3 regions of the Mesorhizobium sp. M0011 genome follow, and region 1 is predicted to be linked to each of the others. Evidence: predicted binding sites of a transcription regulator. Region 1 holds the regulator's gene; each other region holds the start of a gene.

Region 1 (4,700 bases):
TGACGGGGATCTGTGCGCTGGTCTCGCGCTCATGGCCAAAGACCCATCTGTGTTTCATGGCGGCACTTTTGTGCGCCCTAGGACTGCTTGCTGCCAAAGTCGAGACGTGGCGTGCGGGCACACAAATGTTGGGCTCGGAAATTTCGACGCAAGTCACCGGCCGCGTCGTCTCGCTCGACCGGATGGAAACCGGCCGTATCCGGCTGACCATCGACGTGACATCGACCGCAAGACCGAAACTGCGCTATGCGCCGGAACGGGTGCGGCTTTCGGCACGCAAGATCCCGGCTGACGTGACCGCCGGCTCCCTCATCACCGGATATGCCAAGCTCTTGCCGCCGACCGGGCCGGTGCGGCCGGACAGCTATGACTTCTCCTTCGACAGCTACTTTGCCGGCATCGGCGGCAGCGGGTTCTTTCTCGGCAATCCAAAGCTTGTCGTCAACGATGACGGCGACATGCCGCTGCCGGCCCGAATTTCCTCTAGCGTGGAAAATGCCCGTGAAGGCATCGCCGACCATATCAGGGCGAGCGTCGGCGGCGCCGAAGGCGAGATCGCCGCGGCGCTGATCGTCGGCGTGCGCGCCGGCATTCCCGATGACATCAATGAGGCGATGCGACGTACCGGCATCTACCACATCATCTCCATTTCGGGACTGCACATGGCTCTGGTCGCAGGCACCATCATGGGTTTGCTGCGCGGCGCCTTCGCCTTGTTTCCCGACTTTTCCGCGCGTCGCCCGGTCAAGAAGTATGCCGCCGCCGCCGCACTGTTCTCGATCGCGGCCTATCTCATCATCTCGGGAGTCGTCGTTGCCGCCGAGCGCAGCTTCATCATGCTGGCGGTGATGCTGATTGCCGTGCTGTTCGATCGAGCAGCACTCACCATGCGCAATCTGGCGATCTCGGCGATCGCCGTCATCGTGGTGTCGCCGCATGAGGTGGTCGGCCCGAGTTTTCAGATGTCGTTCGCCGCGACCGCGGCTCTGGTCGGCGCCTATGCCGGCTGGGCGGATCACCGCGCGGGAAAAGCAAGACCGCCGCCGCCAAAGCGATCCATGCCAGGTTTCCTGACGCGAAAATTCCTGCTGGCGGCAACCGGCCTTGCCATGACCTCGATCATCGCCGGAAGCGCCACGACGCTGTTTGCTATCTGGCATTTTCAGCGTGTCTCGCCGCTTAGCCTGTTTGCCAATCTCGCGGTTATGCCGATCGTCACCGTCGTCATGTTCCTGGCCGTCGCCAGCGCGCTGCTGATGCCTTTCGGATTGGATTGGCCGGCTCTCTACCTGATGGGTAAGGGCCTGACGATGATGATCGCCATATCCGGCTGGATCTCCGAGCGTTCGCCTGTCGACGGGGTCGGGCTGATTTCGCAACAGTCGGTCCTGTTGGTGGCAATTGCTTTGGTCATCGCGACGATGGCGACAACCTGGCTGCGGCTCGCTGCTCTGCCATTCGCGCAGGCAGGCTTGCTGACCGTCTCGGATACGCGCACGCCGGATGTGCTGATCTCGGAAGACGCCCGGCTGGTGGCGTTGCCGATCGGTGGCGGTGAGCTTGCCGTCAGCCGGGAGCGGCCGAACGAATTCACCGTCGACAACTGGAAACGCGCCCTGACATCAGAAACCATCGTCGTGCCAGAGGTGTTCGACAACAGCGATGGGCAATTCGATGTCGCGGATGCCGTTGATCTGCCGCTGGGATCCCCGTTCTATTGCTCCTCAGGCGTTTGCGTGGCCAGGCACATGTCCGGTGCGATCATTGCCTATGTCGAGGACCGCAAGGACACCTGGAAAGCCTGCGGCTTCGCCGAGCTGATCGTCATCAATGACGCCACCGCGTATGACGCCTGTCACAATCCGCTGGTCCTCGTCATCACCAAGCGGCAACTGGCTCGCAAAGGCAGTGCCGCGGTCTTCTTCGATCGCCAATCGGCGACCACGCCGGCGACGATCAGCTTCGCGGTGGACAGCCCATATCGGCCCTGGCACACGCAACGCAAATACTCTCGTGAGGCGAGGGGGCTGGCACCCTTCAAGAAACCGGAGAAGCCAGCGGCCAACCCACAGCCGCCTCAGTAGCGGCGGATCAGGCCGACGAGCTTGCCTTGCACCTTGACCCTGTCCGGGCCGAAAATACGGGTTTCATAGGCCGGATTGGCGGCTTCGAGAGCAATCGAAGCGCCCTTGCGGCGGAACCGCTTCAGCGTCGCTTCCTCTTCATCGACCAGCGCCACGATGATCTCGCCGGGGCTCGCCGTGTCGGCATTGCGGATGATGACGGTGTCGCCGTCGAAGATACCGGCCTCGATCATCGAGTCGCCCTTGACCTCCAGCGCATAGTGGGCGCCGCCCATGATCATGTCCGGCGGCACCGAGATCGAATGCGTCTGATGCTGGATGGCATCGATCGGCACACCGGCGGCGATACGGCCCATGACCGGGATCGACACGGCGGAGACCGCATCGTCATCATTGCCGGGCGAGGGCATCCGCGAAGGCGCCGGCTTGATCTGCCGGCCAAGGGCACCACCCTGACCGAGACTGCCCTGGATGACGCTTGGCGAAAACTTCTTTGCCGCGTTGAGGCCAGGCGCGATCGAGTCCGGCAATCGCAGCACTTCCAGCGCGCGTGCCCGGTTGGGCAACCGGCGAATAAAGCCGCGCTCCTCAAGTGCGGTGATCAGCCGATGAATCCCGGATTTGGAGGCAAGGTCAAGCGCCTCCTTCATCTCGTCGAAGGATGGCGGAATGCCGCTCTCCTTCAGGCGTTCATGGATGAACATCAGCAGTTCATGTTGCTTGCGCGTCAGCATGGCGGCCCCCAGGTTACCTGAAACCAGAATCGAAAAACAAACCCAGAACAAACCCTATCTGTTCCAGTTGTGTTCTGCAACCGTTTAAAGTTTAATGAATTTGTTAAGGCTGCTGAAATTATTTGGCGCTTGCCAGCGGGTCGCGATCAACAAGCGCCAGGCACAGCGATGCGCCTGCTCACATTGAAATTATTATGGTTAATGACCTGTGGCTCATCCTCGACCCAAGGCTTGGCATTATCAGTCTATCGACCTCCACAAAGGACGATATCAATCTTCGGGACGTTCGTTTGCCGTGAACGAAACGGAGCCAAAACGCCAACGTCTGTTGGCATTTGTGGCTGGAAATTCAGCCTCCGTCATCTGCCAGGCAGTGAGGGCGGCGGCGGTGGATCGCGGGGATCGTTGCGTCAGGTAACGGCTTCCTTGACCGCGAAACGGCGGTCCTTCCATGCGCCCGTGCGCAGAATATCCTCCAGCACCTCAACCGCCAGCCACACATCCTTGTAGCCGACATAGAGCGGCGTGAAGCCGAAACGGATGGTCGATGGCGCACGAAAATCACCGATGACGCCGCGCTCGATCAGCGCCCGCATGATTTGATAGCCGTGATCGTGAAGGAACGACACCTGGCTGCCGCGCCTGGTCGCGTCGCGGGTGGTCTCCAGCGTGAGACCGTAGGCGCCGCACCTGGCTTCGACGAGCTGGATGAACAGTTCTGTCAACGCGACGCTCTTCTTTCGCAATGCCGCCATGTCGACGTCATTCCAGATGGCAAGCGCGCCTTTGAGCGCCCGCATCGACAGGACAGGCTGGGTGCCGCACAGAAAGCGGCGGATACCGGTGCCGGCAACATAACCCCGTTCGAAGGCAAAGGGCCGCGCATGGCCCCACCAGCCGCTGAGTGGTTGCCTGATATCGCCATGGTGACGCTGCGCGGCATAGATGAAGGCCGGTGCGCCCGGACCGCCATTGAGGTACTTGTAAGTGCAGCCGATGGCGAAATCGGCATTTGCCTGGTCGAGTTCGACGGGCAGAGCGCCGGCCGTGTGGCAGAGATCCCAGACAATCAGCGCTCCGGCCGCATGAGCCTTGCGCGTCAGCGCCGACATGTCGCGCAGTTCACCCGATTTGTAATTGACGTGATTGACCAGCACCACCGCGACGTTTTCGTCGATCAGCTCTTCGATGGTCGGCGCGTCGACACCCGCGAGGCGCAGCAGGACGCCATCCCGGGTCGAGGCCACGCCTTCGGCGATGTACAGGTCGGTGGGAAAACTGTCACCTTCGGCGACGATGGCCGACCGGCCGGGCCGCATCTCCATCGCCGCATGCAGCACCTTGTAGATGTTGGTCGATGTCGTGTCGCAGACAACGGTCTGGCCGGCCGCGGCTCCTATCAGGCGTCCGAGCTGGTCGCCGAGTTCGATTGGCATCTCGAACCATCCGGCCGTGTTCCAAGCTCGGATGAGATCCTGGGCCCATTCTTGGGTCGCCGCCTGCTGCAGCTCGCTGAAAACGGCGTGAGACGCTGCCCCCAGTGAATTGCCGTCGAGATAGATCATCCCCTCCGGCAGAATGAAACGGTCGCGCATGGCCCGCAGCGGATCCGTGGCATCCATCGCTTCGACTGCGGCGAGATCAGGAATTCCACTCATGGTCGGTCAGTCCCCGGTTGTTCGCGAAGGGTTTTCCGCCACAGCGCGTCCCCTCGGTGTGCCTGTTTTCATTTCGACGTCAGAGCCGGGTGCGGACCGTCCACAGCTCCGGGAACAGCACGACCTCGAGCATTTTCTTCAGATACGAAGCACCCGACGTGCCGCCGGTGCCGCGTTTCAGGCCGATGATGCGCTCCACCGTGGTGACGTGGTTGAAGCGCCAG
Region 2 (4,700 bases), on a different contig from region 1:
TGCGGGGGAGATGCCCGGCAGGGCAGAGGGGGGTGCTGTCCCGCCGACCTATCAGCCAATCACCGGCCAAATTCTGAGACGAACAGTCAAAGGGTGGCGATCCTTCACACCCCCCTCTGGCCTGCCGGCCATCCCCCGCAAGGGGGAGATTGGCAGCGTCGCCTTCTCGCTACGCTACTTCACCGCCGCCTGATAAACATCAGCCTTGAACCCCACCAGAATCCGATCACCGACCTCCAGCACCGGCCGCTTGATCACGGTCGGCTTGGCCAGCATCAACGCCTTGGCCTTCTTTTCATCCAGGCCCTGCTTGTCCTTTTCCGCCAGTTCGCGAAACGTCGTACTCGCCTTGTTGAGCAGCTTTTCCCAGCCGACCTTGCCAACCCAGCCGTCAAGACGCTTGGCGTCCAGCCCCTCTGCCCTGAAATCGTGAAAACGGTAGGAAACATCATGGCCCTCCAGCCAGACGCGCGCCTTCTTGACGGTGTCGCAGGTGGTGATGCCGTAGATGATGATCGTCAAAACAGTGGCCCTTCCGATTTCGAATCTGACCGCAGATTAAGGACGCTCTGCGCGCTTTGCCAGCGCTCCCCGGCATCCCTTCGGTTTGCTCTTGCCAACGCTAAGGAATTTTCCTAAGTGTTTTGACAGCGCCTCAGGACCAACCAATGACAAGCCTTCAGACCACAACTCCGAGCCGTCCACCGATCGACGGCATCTTTCGCGCACTGTCCGATCCGACGCGGCGACGCGTGGTGGAGCGGCTGAACCGCAGCCCTGCCTCGGTCAGCGAGCTTGCCCAACCGTTCGACATGGCCCTGCCCTCCTTCATCGAACATCTCAAAATCCTCGAAGGTTGCGGGCTGGTGCGCTCGCAAAAGACCGGCCGGGTCAGGACCTATCAACTGGCACCCGAGCCGCTGAAGCTTGCCGAAAACTGGCTGGCCGAACAGCGCACGCTGTGGGAGCGCCGCCTCGACCAGTTCGACGCCTATGTGATGACCCTCCAGGAGACAGAAAAATGATCTATCCCCTCAAGCCGGATCCCAGACTGGACCTCGTGCTGGAGCGCGTCATCGATGCGCCGCGCGAATTGCTGTGGCGCGCCTTGACGACGCCTGAGCATGTCAAGCAATGGTTCACGCCTAGGCCTTGGATGATCACCGACTGCGAGATCGACCTTAGGCCGGGCGGTCTGTTCCGGACGCGCATGCAGTCGCCCGACGGCAATGAGGTCAACGACCGCCATTGCTGCTATCTCGAAATCGTGCCGAACGAGCGGCTGGTGTGGACGGATGCATTGTTGCCGGGTTACCGGCCGTCAGGGGAACCCTTCATAACCGCTGTCATTTCCTTGCAGCCGGACGGCAAGGGCACGCGCTACACCGCCACCGCCATCCATCGCGACGAGGCGACCCGCAACAACCATGAAGAGATGGGTTTCTTCGATGGCTGGGGCACGGTGGCCGATCAGCTTGCGCAGTACGTGAAGACCATTTGAGCCTCTCACATGGCGGCCTGGGACATCGTCCCGGCTGCCATGCTTATTTTTCAACCTTCAGCGACGAGACCGAGCTCCCGCAAGCCGATGGTATTTCACGGCCTCAATAATAGAAGCGCTCTTCGGTGATCTTGCCGTTTTTGACCGTGTAGAGGCCAACTTCATCCATGGTGACACGCTCGCCGGTAGCCTTGGGCGTTATGTTGAACTTGAAGCGCACCGCGAACTGGTCTCCGTTGACGTAGGGGCCCTCGACCGAGCCGCCATGCACTTCATTGTTCTCCTGCCACCATTGGCCCTTCTGCCTGAGCGCCTCCTTGCCATGGGAGATGGCCATCGGCCCCGCCATGGCTTCGAGACTGATTATATCATCGGCGTTGTACTTCTCGGCAGCAGCTTCGTTATCGCCCTGCTTGAGCAGCTCGGTGAAATCCTTGGCAATTTCCGCGATGGTCATTTGTGTTCCTCCTGTCAGACGCACTGCAAATGGGGAACAGCTTGCTGGCCTGCCATCGTCGGGCCACGTCGTAGCTGACAAGCCATGTCAGCATGATGGTCCCGCGGACATATGACGATGATTTGGGGCGTCTACATCGCGGGCCGGGCATCGTCCTGGCCCGTCAATTGCCAACGGTAAGGCACCTCGTACCGACCTTGCTGGATGAAGCTCTGGACGAGCGCAAAATCCCGCACTGTCCAACTGATACGGTCAATCGCCCTTTCGCGAATTTTGGGCACTCCCACTTTGTCACGAAGCAGCGTGACATGCGGTTCAATGGATTTTGTGAGAAAGAGCTTTAACGGGCTATCCGAAATCACCGCTGTGAGGTTTCGCCAGAATTCTTGCAGCGAAGGATTGCCGTCGCTGTTGCGTAAAACAAGCGCGCCACCGCCAAAAGCGCACAAACGATCAAAAGAAACGTCGAATGGTTTTGCGACAATCATCGAGCCTATGTGGTGAGCGAGCTCTACCAACCCCTCCGGCAATCCGTCATGGTCGCCGAGTCCAACAAGCGAGATGTGATTGGCAACTATTTTCCCTTTCAGCCCGAGTTCCTGCCGCCAAGTGGTTGCTTGTAAAGCGATAGGGTCGGCGATGGTGCCTTCCATCAGGTGACAGAAGAACAACCGATCAGTGCGACGACGCCTGCTCCGCTCATGCCAATTGAAAGATGTTTGACCGTTTTCGGCTGTGTTGAATGTGGGCAGTTCGTTCATGTCCTTCCTCTTTTTGCGCCACCCATCTCCGCCAAGCCGGAGATTTTAGAACAAAAAGGGAACATAGCAAGCGAAATGAAGCGAGCGTTGGGGCTTTCCGGATCCGCGCCGCGAGTTCAACGGTCGAAGAAGCCCCTGTGAGTTGGACTGAAAGCCTACGCCCTCGACCTTGAGGAAATCGTGGATAGCCCAATCGGCATATTCGCGATCATTGCCCGACTGCTTGTAGCCGCCGAACGTGCGAGGTGTGCTCCGTTTTTAGATACCAATGAAACTAACCTGGTAGCACCGGGCAGTTGGCACCACGGCGCAGGCTGATATGCGCCACGTCGCCGACCTGGAATTGAAAACCCTCGGCCTGGCGCGGCGCGTCTATGACAACAGGTGCGCCCTGCCCGAGTTCAGCGTGCAGACGCAACGTGCGGCCGTGAAAGACGATGCTGTTGACGCGTGCCGGCGCTGTGCCGGGCGTGGCCTCGGTCATCGCCAGGAGATCTTCCGGCCGCACGCCGACGGTGTGCATGGCATCCTCGGCTAGAGCTTCGCCGGTTTCAGAAATGGCCTCCAGCGGCAGGGCGCCGGCGGCGAAGCGCAGGCGATCGCCGTCTCGGCCAACGAAGCGCGACTGCAGGAGATTCATGGTGCCGATGAAGCTCGCCACAAACGTCGTGGCGGGCCGGTCATAAAGTGTGGCCGGCGGCGCAATCTGCTCGATGCGGCCCTTGTTCATGACGACGATGCGGTCGGAGATCGACAGCGCTTCGGTCTGGTCGTGGGTGACCATGACGAAGGTGGTGCCGAGCCGCGACTGCAGCCGCTTCAGTTCAACCTGCATCTGTTCGCGCAGATGCGCATCGAGCGCCGACAACGGCTCGTCGAGCAGTAGCACGCGTGGTTCGCAGACGATGGCACGCGCCAGTGCGACACGCTGGCGCTGGCCGCCCGACAGTTCGGAGACGCGGGCGCCAAGCTTGTCCGCGAGGCCGACCATGTCAAGGGCTTCGCCGGCGCGCTTTGCCTGTTCGGCTCCAGACAGTTTGCGCAGCGATAGGCCAAAGCCGACATTTTCGGCGACATTCATGTGCGGGAACAGTGCGTAATCCTGGAACACGGTGTTGACCGGCCGGTCGAACGGCCGAAGGGCCGTGATATCGCGACCATCGAGCAACACCTTGCCGCTCGACGGGCTTTCGAAGCCGGCGATGACGCGCAGGCTGGTGGTCTTGCCGCAACCCGACGGCCCGAGCAGCGTGATGAACTCGCCGCCGACAATGTCGAGATCGACGGCGTCGAGCCCGACGACGCCCCCAGGAAAAATCTTCGAAACCGCCTGCAGCCGCACAAGTAGATCAAGCGCCATCGCGAACCTCGGACGGCTTCGTGGTGTTGACCCAAAGGATCTGGCAGCGCTCGGCGCCCGGATTGCGGAAGGCATGCAAAAGCGTGCTCTTGAACGCAAAGCTGTCGCCGGCCTTCAGCACGTAATTTGTCGAATCCACCACCAGTTCGACCTCGCCGGCCAGCACGAAGCCGAATTCATGACCGGCATGGGCATAGGCCTCGGCCGTGCCGCCGCTGGCTTCCACCGTCACCAGCATGCCGGTCAGCGTCGCGCCCGGCGGTGACAGCAGCGCCTTGGCAATGCCTTCCGATTTTACCGGGATCTGCCGCCGCTTGTCGGCACGCACGCAATAGAGATCGTTGACGGCATCGTTGCCGTCGGCGATCAGTGCCGACGGCTCGATATCGAAGGCAGCGGCGAGCGGCCAGATCACCTTGACGCGCAACGAGGACATGCCGCGCTCGATCTGGCTCAGTGCCCCGATCGACACACCGGCTTTTGCGGCAAGATCGGCCAGAGACAGGTTGCGCTCCAGCCGCAGCGCCCGCACGCGCCGGCCGACCCGCACATCGGCATCGTCCTTCGGCTTCTCAGCCGCCTCGTCCAGCATGTCCATCAATTCCCGACCTCGTTTGCAGT
Region 3 (4,700 bases), on a different contig from region 1:
GACTCGATCTGGAAATTGACGAATCGCTCTGCACGCGCGGCGACCTTGTCGCGCGCCGGGCCGGTCAGCTGTTCGTCGGCCAGCAGCACCAGGCGCGGCTTCAGCGCGTCTTCGCCTGATACCAGCGTGCCGATCGGCGCGCCGATCCAGCGCAGCGTACCATCCGAGCCAAGCGCGATGTCGCCATTGGCCGAGGCGCCGAAGCGTTCGGCGCGCGCTTCGAACTCGGCGGCCAGCGCCTTCTGGGCGGCGGTGCGCACCGCCTTGGCGTCTTCGCCGCCGGCGGTCTGGTCGGCGGTGAAGCGGAACCCTTGCAACTCGCCGACATGGTGGCCTTCGACAAGGACGGTTCCGGTAGGACTAATTTCGGCTTCGGGCATGGTATTTTCTCTAAGGCGCCGCATGAGGACGGAAGTCCTGCGGTCTACGAAGCGTTTCGTCAACCGCTCATGCAGCGCATCCGACAATCTGTCTTCGATTTCGCGCGTCTTTTCCTGCCAGTGTGCCTGATCGGCCAGCCAGCCGGGCCGGTTCGACACGAATGTCCAGGTGCGGATCTGGGCAATGCGATGCGACAGCGTGTCGATATCGCCCTCGGTGGTATCGGCGCGGCGCACCTGCTCGGCCATGTAATTCTCGTCGACATGGCCGTAGCGTGCGAGGTCCGTGTAAATGGAAGCGATGAGGTCGGCATGCTGCGCCGGCGCGATCCTGCGGTAGTCGGGCAGCGCGCAGGCTTCCCACAGCAGCGCCACGCGCTTGGCATTGGTGGTGAGTGCGCGAATGTCCTCGTCGCGCGATAGATGCTCGAGCGCCTGTGCATCGACGGCAGGCAATGCCCGCGTCAGTCCCTCGACGGGGGCGTTGGTCTCGATCGAGCGCTTCAGCGCGTCGAGGCTGGCAAAGTCGAAATGCGCGGTGCGCCACTGCAGCACCTTCACCGGATCGAAATCGTGGCCTTCGATCTTCTTGATCAGCTCTTCGTCCAGCGGGTCGACCTGGCCGGTGACGCCGAACGTACCGTCACGCAGATGCCGGCCGGCGCGGCCGGCGATCTGGCCGAGCTCGGCCGCGGTCAGGTTGCGATACTGGAAGCCGTCGAACTTGCGGTTCTGGGCGAAGGCGACGTGGTCGAGATCGAGGTTGAGACCCATGCCGATGGCATCGGTGGCGATGAGATAATCGACATCGCCGGACTGGAACAGCGCCACCTGGGCGTTGCGGGTGCGCGGCGAGAGCGCGCCGAGCACGACAGCGGCACCGCCCTGCTGGCGGCGGATCAGCTCGGCGATGGCGTAGACCTCGTCGGCCGAGAAGGCGACGATCGCCGTGCGCCGCGGCAGGCGGGTCAGCTTCTTGGAGCCGGCATAGGCAAGATGCGACAGCCTCGGCCGCGTCACCACCGAGACACCCCTCAGCAGGCGCTGCAGAATGCCGTGCATGGTGGCTGCACCGAGCAGCAGCGTTTCCTGGCGGCCGCGCAGATGCAGGATGCGGTCGGTGAAGATGTGGCCACGCTCGAGGTCGCCGGCGAGCTGCACTTCGTCGATGGCGACGAAGGCGGCGTCGGTCTCGCGCGGCATGGCCTCGACCGTGCAGACCGAATATCTGGCGCCCGGCGGCTGGATCTTTTCCTCGCCGGTGATCAGCGCCACTTTGTGGGCGCCGACCTTTTCGCAGACACGGGCGTAGACCTCGCGCGCCAGCAGCCTGAGCGGCAGGCCGATGATACCACTCTCATGCGCCACCATGCGCTCGATTGCGAGATGGGTCTTGCCGGTGTTGGTCGGCCCGAGCACGGCGGTCACGTCGCGGCCCGACAGGATCAGCGGCTCGGTGTGTTTGGGCTGGATGTTCATCAACCTAGAATAAGGCTTCTGGGACCTGGAAATAAGGCTTCTTGGCCTCTGGTTGTCGGGAGCGTGCCTCAAATGGCGCGTATGACAGGCGACACATAGGGATTTCGGGCGCGAAGCGAAAGCGGAATGTTCCGCCGGCGGCGAGAAGGTGGTTTTGTCAAGCTTTCAACCGGCTGCGGATTAACGGATAGAACGAGTCTGGAACGAATCGGCGACGAATCAGTGACTCCTGCAGATTCAGCTTTTGTTCACGGCTACATGTGGATTTCGCGACCGCGAGTCGCACCACATGCTGAATCGCTGAACTGGCCCGTTTCGTGCTAAGAGGGCGTTGCCGTTAACCTTTGCCTGGAAACAATCACGGTGGTTGGCGCGCCTCGACCAACATTATGAAATTGTTGATCTTTCTTAACCTGCGTTAAGCAGTTGGGCAGGCGATTCCGGCTGTCGTCGTTAACGCTCAGCTCATAACCGGAACGAATCGGCGACGAATCAGCGATGGCGTAATTTTCCCGATTTGTTCACCCCAATATCTTGTGTTGTGAACAGTTTATCCACCGAGAATCCACAGGTTGCCAGGGAGCTTTTGCACAGGGCGGCTGCCGGCTGTTAACCTTCGCGTGCCGAATTGGGTCAGCTACGGTCGCGAGCACGTCAAAGGGACCGTGCCGGAAACGGGCCGGTGTGCCGGCCCGTCGATCTCCTACATCGCCACGTCATCAGGCGAAGTATTGGCCACCGTTGGCCGTGATGGTCGAGCCGGTGATGAAGCCGGCATCTTCGGATGCGAGGAAGACGACGCAGCGCGCGATCTCTTCCGGTTCGCCGAGGCGGCCGACGGGGATTTGCGGGATGATGCGGTCGTTGAGCACCCTCTCGTCGATCGCCTTCACCATCTCGGTGGCGATGTAGCCAGGGCAGATGACGTTGACGGTGATGCCCGCGCGAGCTCCCTCTTGAGCGAGGGCTTTGCTGAAACCGATGTCGCCAGCCTTCGCGGCGGAATAGTTGACCTGGCCGGCCTGGCCTTTCTGGCCGTTGATCGACGAGATGGTGATGACGCGGCCGAACTTCCGGTCGCGCATGCCGCTCCACAGCGGATGCGTCATGTTGAAGACGCCGGACAGGTTGGTGTCGATGACCTCTTTCCACTGCTCGCGCGTGATCTTGTGGAACATGGCGTCGCGGGTGATGCCGGCATTGTTGACCAGCACCGAGACCGGGCCGAGATCGGCCTCGACCTGCTTGATGCCGGCGGCGCAGGAATCATAGTCGGCGACCGACCATTTGTAGACCGGAATGCCGGTCTCGGCCTTGAATTTCGCCGCTGCGGCGTCATTGCCGGCGTAGTTCGCGGCAACCGAATAGCCGACGGTCTTCAATGCGATAGAGATCGCCGCGCCGATGCCGCGCGATCCGCCTGTGACGATTGCTACCTTGGTCATGCATTTCCCCTTTTTTTGATACCGCCCTGTTGTCGGGCTTGGCAGGCACTGAATACAGAACGGGCGGCTCGCGCCGCCCGGTTAGCGAGTTCTTCAGAGTGCTTCGATGCACATGGCGACGCCCATGCCGCCGCCGATGCACAGGGTAGCGAGACCCTTCTTGGCGCCGCGCCGGCGCATCTCGAAGACCAGCGTGTTGAAGACACGGGCGCCGGAAGCACCGATCGGGTGGCCGATGGCGATGGCGCCGCCATTGACGTTGACGATCGAGGGGTCCCAGCCCATGTCCTTATTGACGGCGCAGGCCTGCGCGGCAAAGGCCTCGTTGGCCTCGACCAGGTCGAGATCGCCGACCGACCAGCCGGCCTTTTCCAAGGCCTTGCGCGATGCTGGAATCGGGCCGGTGCCCATGATCTGCGGATCGACGCCGGCGGTTGCCCAGGACACGATGCGTGCCAGCGGGGTGATGCCGCGCCTCACCGCTTCCGCCTCGCTCATCAGCAGCGCGCCGGCGGCGCCGTCATTGATGCCGGAGGCGTTGGCGGCGGTCACCGTGCCGTCCTTGTCAAAGGCCGGCTTCAGCTTGGTCATGGCGTCGAGCGTGGCGCCATGGCGGATGTATTCGTCCTGGTCGACAATGGTGTCGCCCTTCTTGCCCTTGAGTGTGACGGCGACGATCTCGTCCTTGAACTTGCCGGCCTTTTGCGCGGCCTCGGCCTTGTTCTGCGAAGCCAGCGCAAACTGATCCTGGTCTTCGCGGGTGATCTGGAACTGACGTGCCACGTTTTCGGCGGTGTTGCCCATGTGATAACCGTTGAAGGCATCCCACAGCCCGTCCTTGATCATGGTGTCGATCAACTTGAAGTCGCCCATTTTGACGCCGGCGCGCAGGTGCTGGGCATGGGTCGAAAGCGACATCGATTCCTGGCCGCCGGCGACGATGACCTTGGCATCGCCGGTGGCGATCTGCTGCATGCCGAGCGCAATGGCACGCAGGCCCGAGCCGCAAACCTGATTGAGGCCCCAGGCTGTGGTTTCCTTGGGCAAGCCAGCATTGATCGATGCCTGGCGGGCCGGGTTCTGGCCTTGCGCGGCGGTCAGCACCTGGCCGAGGATGACCTCGTCGACCTCGCCTGGTTCGACACCGGCACGCGACAGCAATTCCCTGATGACGACGACACCGAGCTCATGCGCCGGTGTGGCGGCGAAGGCGCCGTTGAAGGAGCCGACCGGCGTGCGCGCCGCACTGGCAATGACGATGGAAGCGGACATTTTCTTCTCCAGACTTCAAGGGTGTTGCTCTGTCGTTGAGGACTTTTCTTGCCCTTTCCCAACCCCAAGTCAAACCGGAAATGGGCATGGCGCCCATGCGCCGCAAGCAGGTCGCGCCTTGCCA

What was found. The regulator LexA, encoded in region 1, represses DNA repair genes until DNA is damaged. The targets are predictions, from matches to a motif close to TGTTCNNNNTGTGTTCNG.
Region 2: the regulator LexA is predicted to act here: its motif matches at 2,766-2,783, upstream of NKK51_RS02125 (2'-5' RNA ligase family protein).
Region 3: the regulator LexA is predicted to act here: its motif matches at 2,048-2,065, upstream of NKK51_RS28470 (helicase-related protein).

What each region holds. Positions count from the first base shown of each region.
Region 1 is NZ_JAMYVQ010000026.1:27,511-32,210, forward strand. It holds gene NKK51_RS24375 (ComEC/Rec2 family competence protein) at 1-2,084, shown strand, start outside; gene lexA (transcriptional repressor LexA) at 2,078-2,818, opposite strand; gene kynU (kynureninase) at 3,229-4,476, opposite strand; gene kynA (tryptophan 2,3-dioxygenase) at 4,556-4,700, opposite strand, start outside.
Region 2 is NZ_JAMYVQ010000001.1:436,936-441,635, forward strand. It holds gene NKK51_RS02105 (ArsC family reductase) at 175-522, opposite strand; gene NKK51_RS02110 (ArsR/SmtB family transcription factor) at 669-1,025, shown strand; gene NKK51_RS02115 (SRPBCC family protein) at 1,022-1,501, shown strand; gene NKK51_RS02120 (SnoaL-like domain-containing protein) at 1,605-1,958, opposite strand; gene NKK51_RS02125 (2'-5' RNA ligase family protein) at 2,090-2,719, opposite strand; gene NKK51_RS02130 (ABC transporter ATP-binding protein) at 2,994-4,079, opposite strand; gene NKK51_RS02135 (cupin domain-containing protein) at 4,069-4,677, opposite strand.
Region 3 is NZ_JAMYVQ010000037.1:36,225-40,924, reverse strand. It holds gene NKK51_RS28470 (helicase-related protein) at 1-1,859, opposite strand, end outside; gene phbB (acetoacetyl-CoA reductase) at 2,579-3,304, opposite strand; gene NKK51_RS28460 (acetyl-CoA C-acetyltransferase) at 3,398-4,576, opposite strand.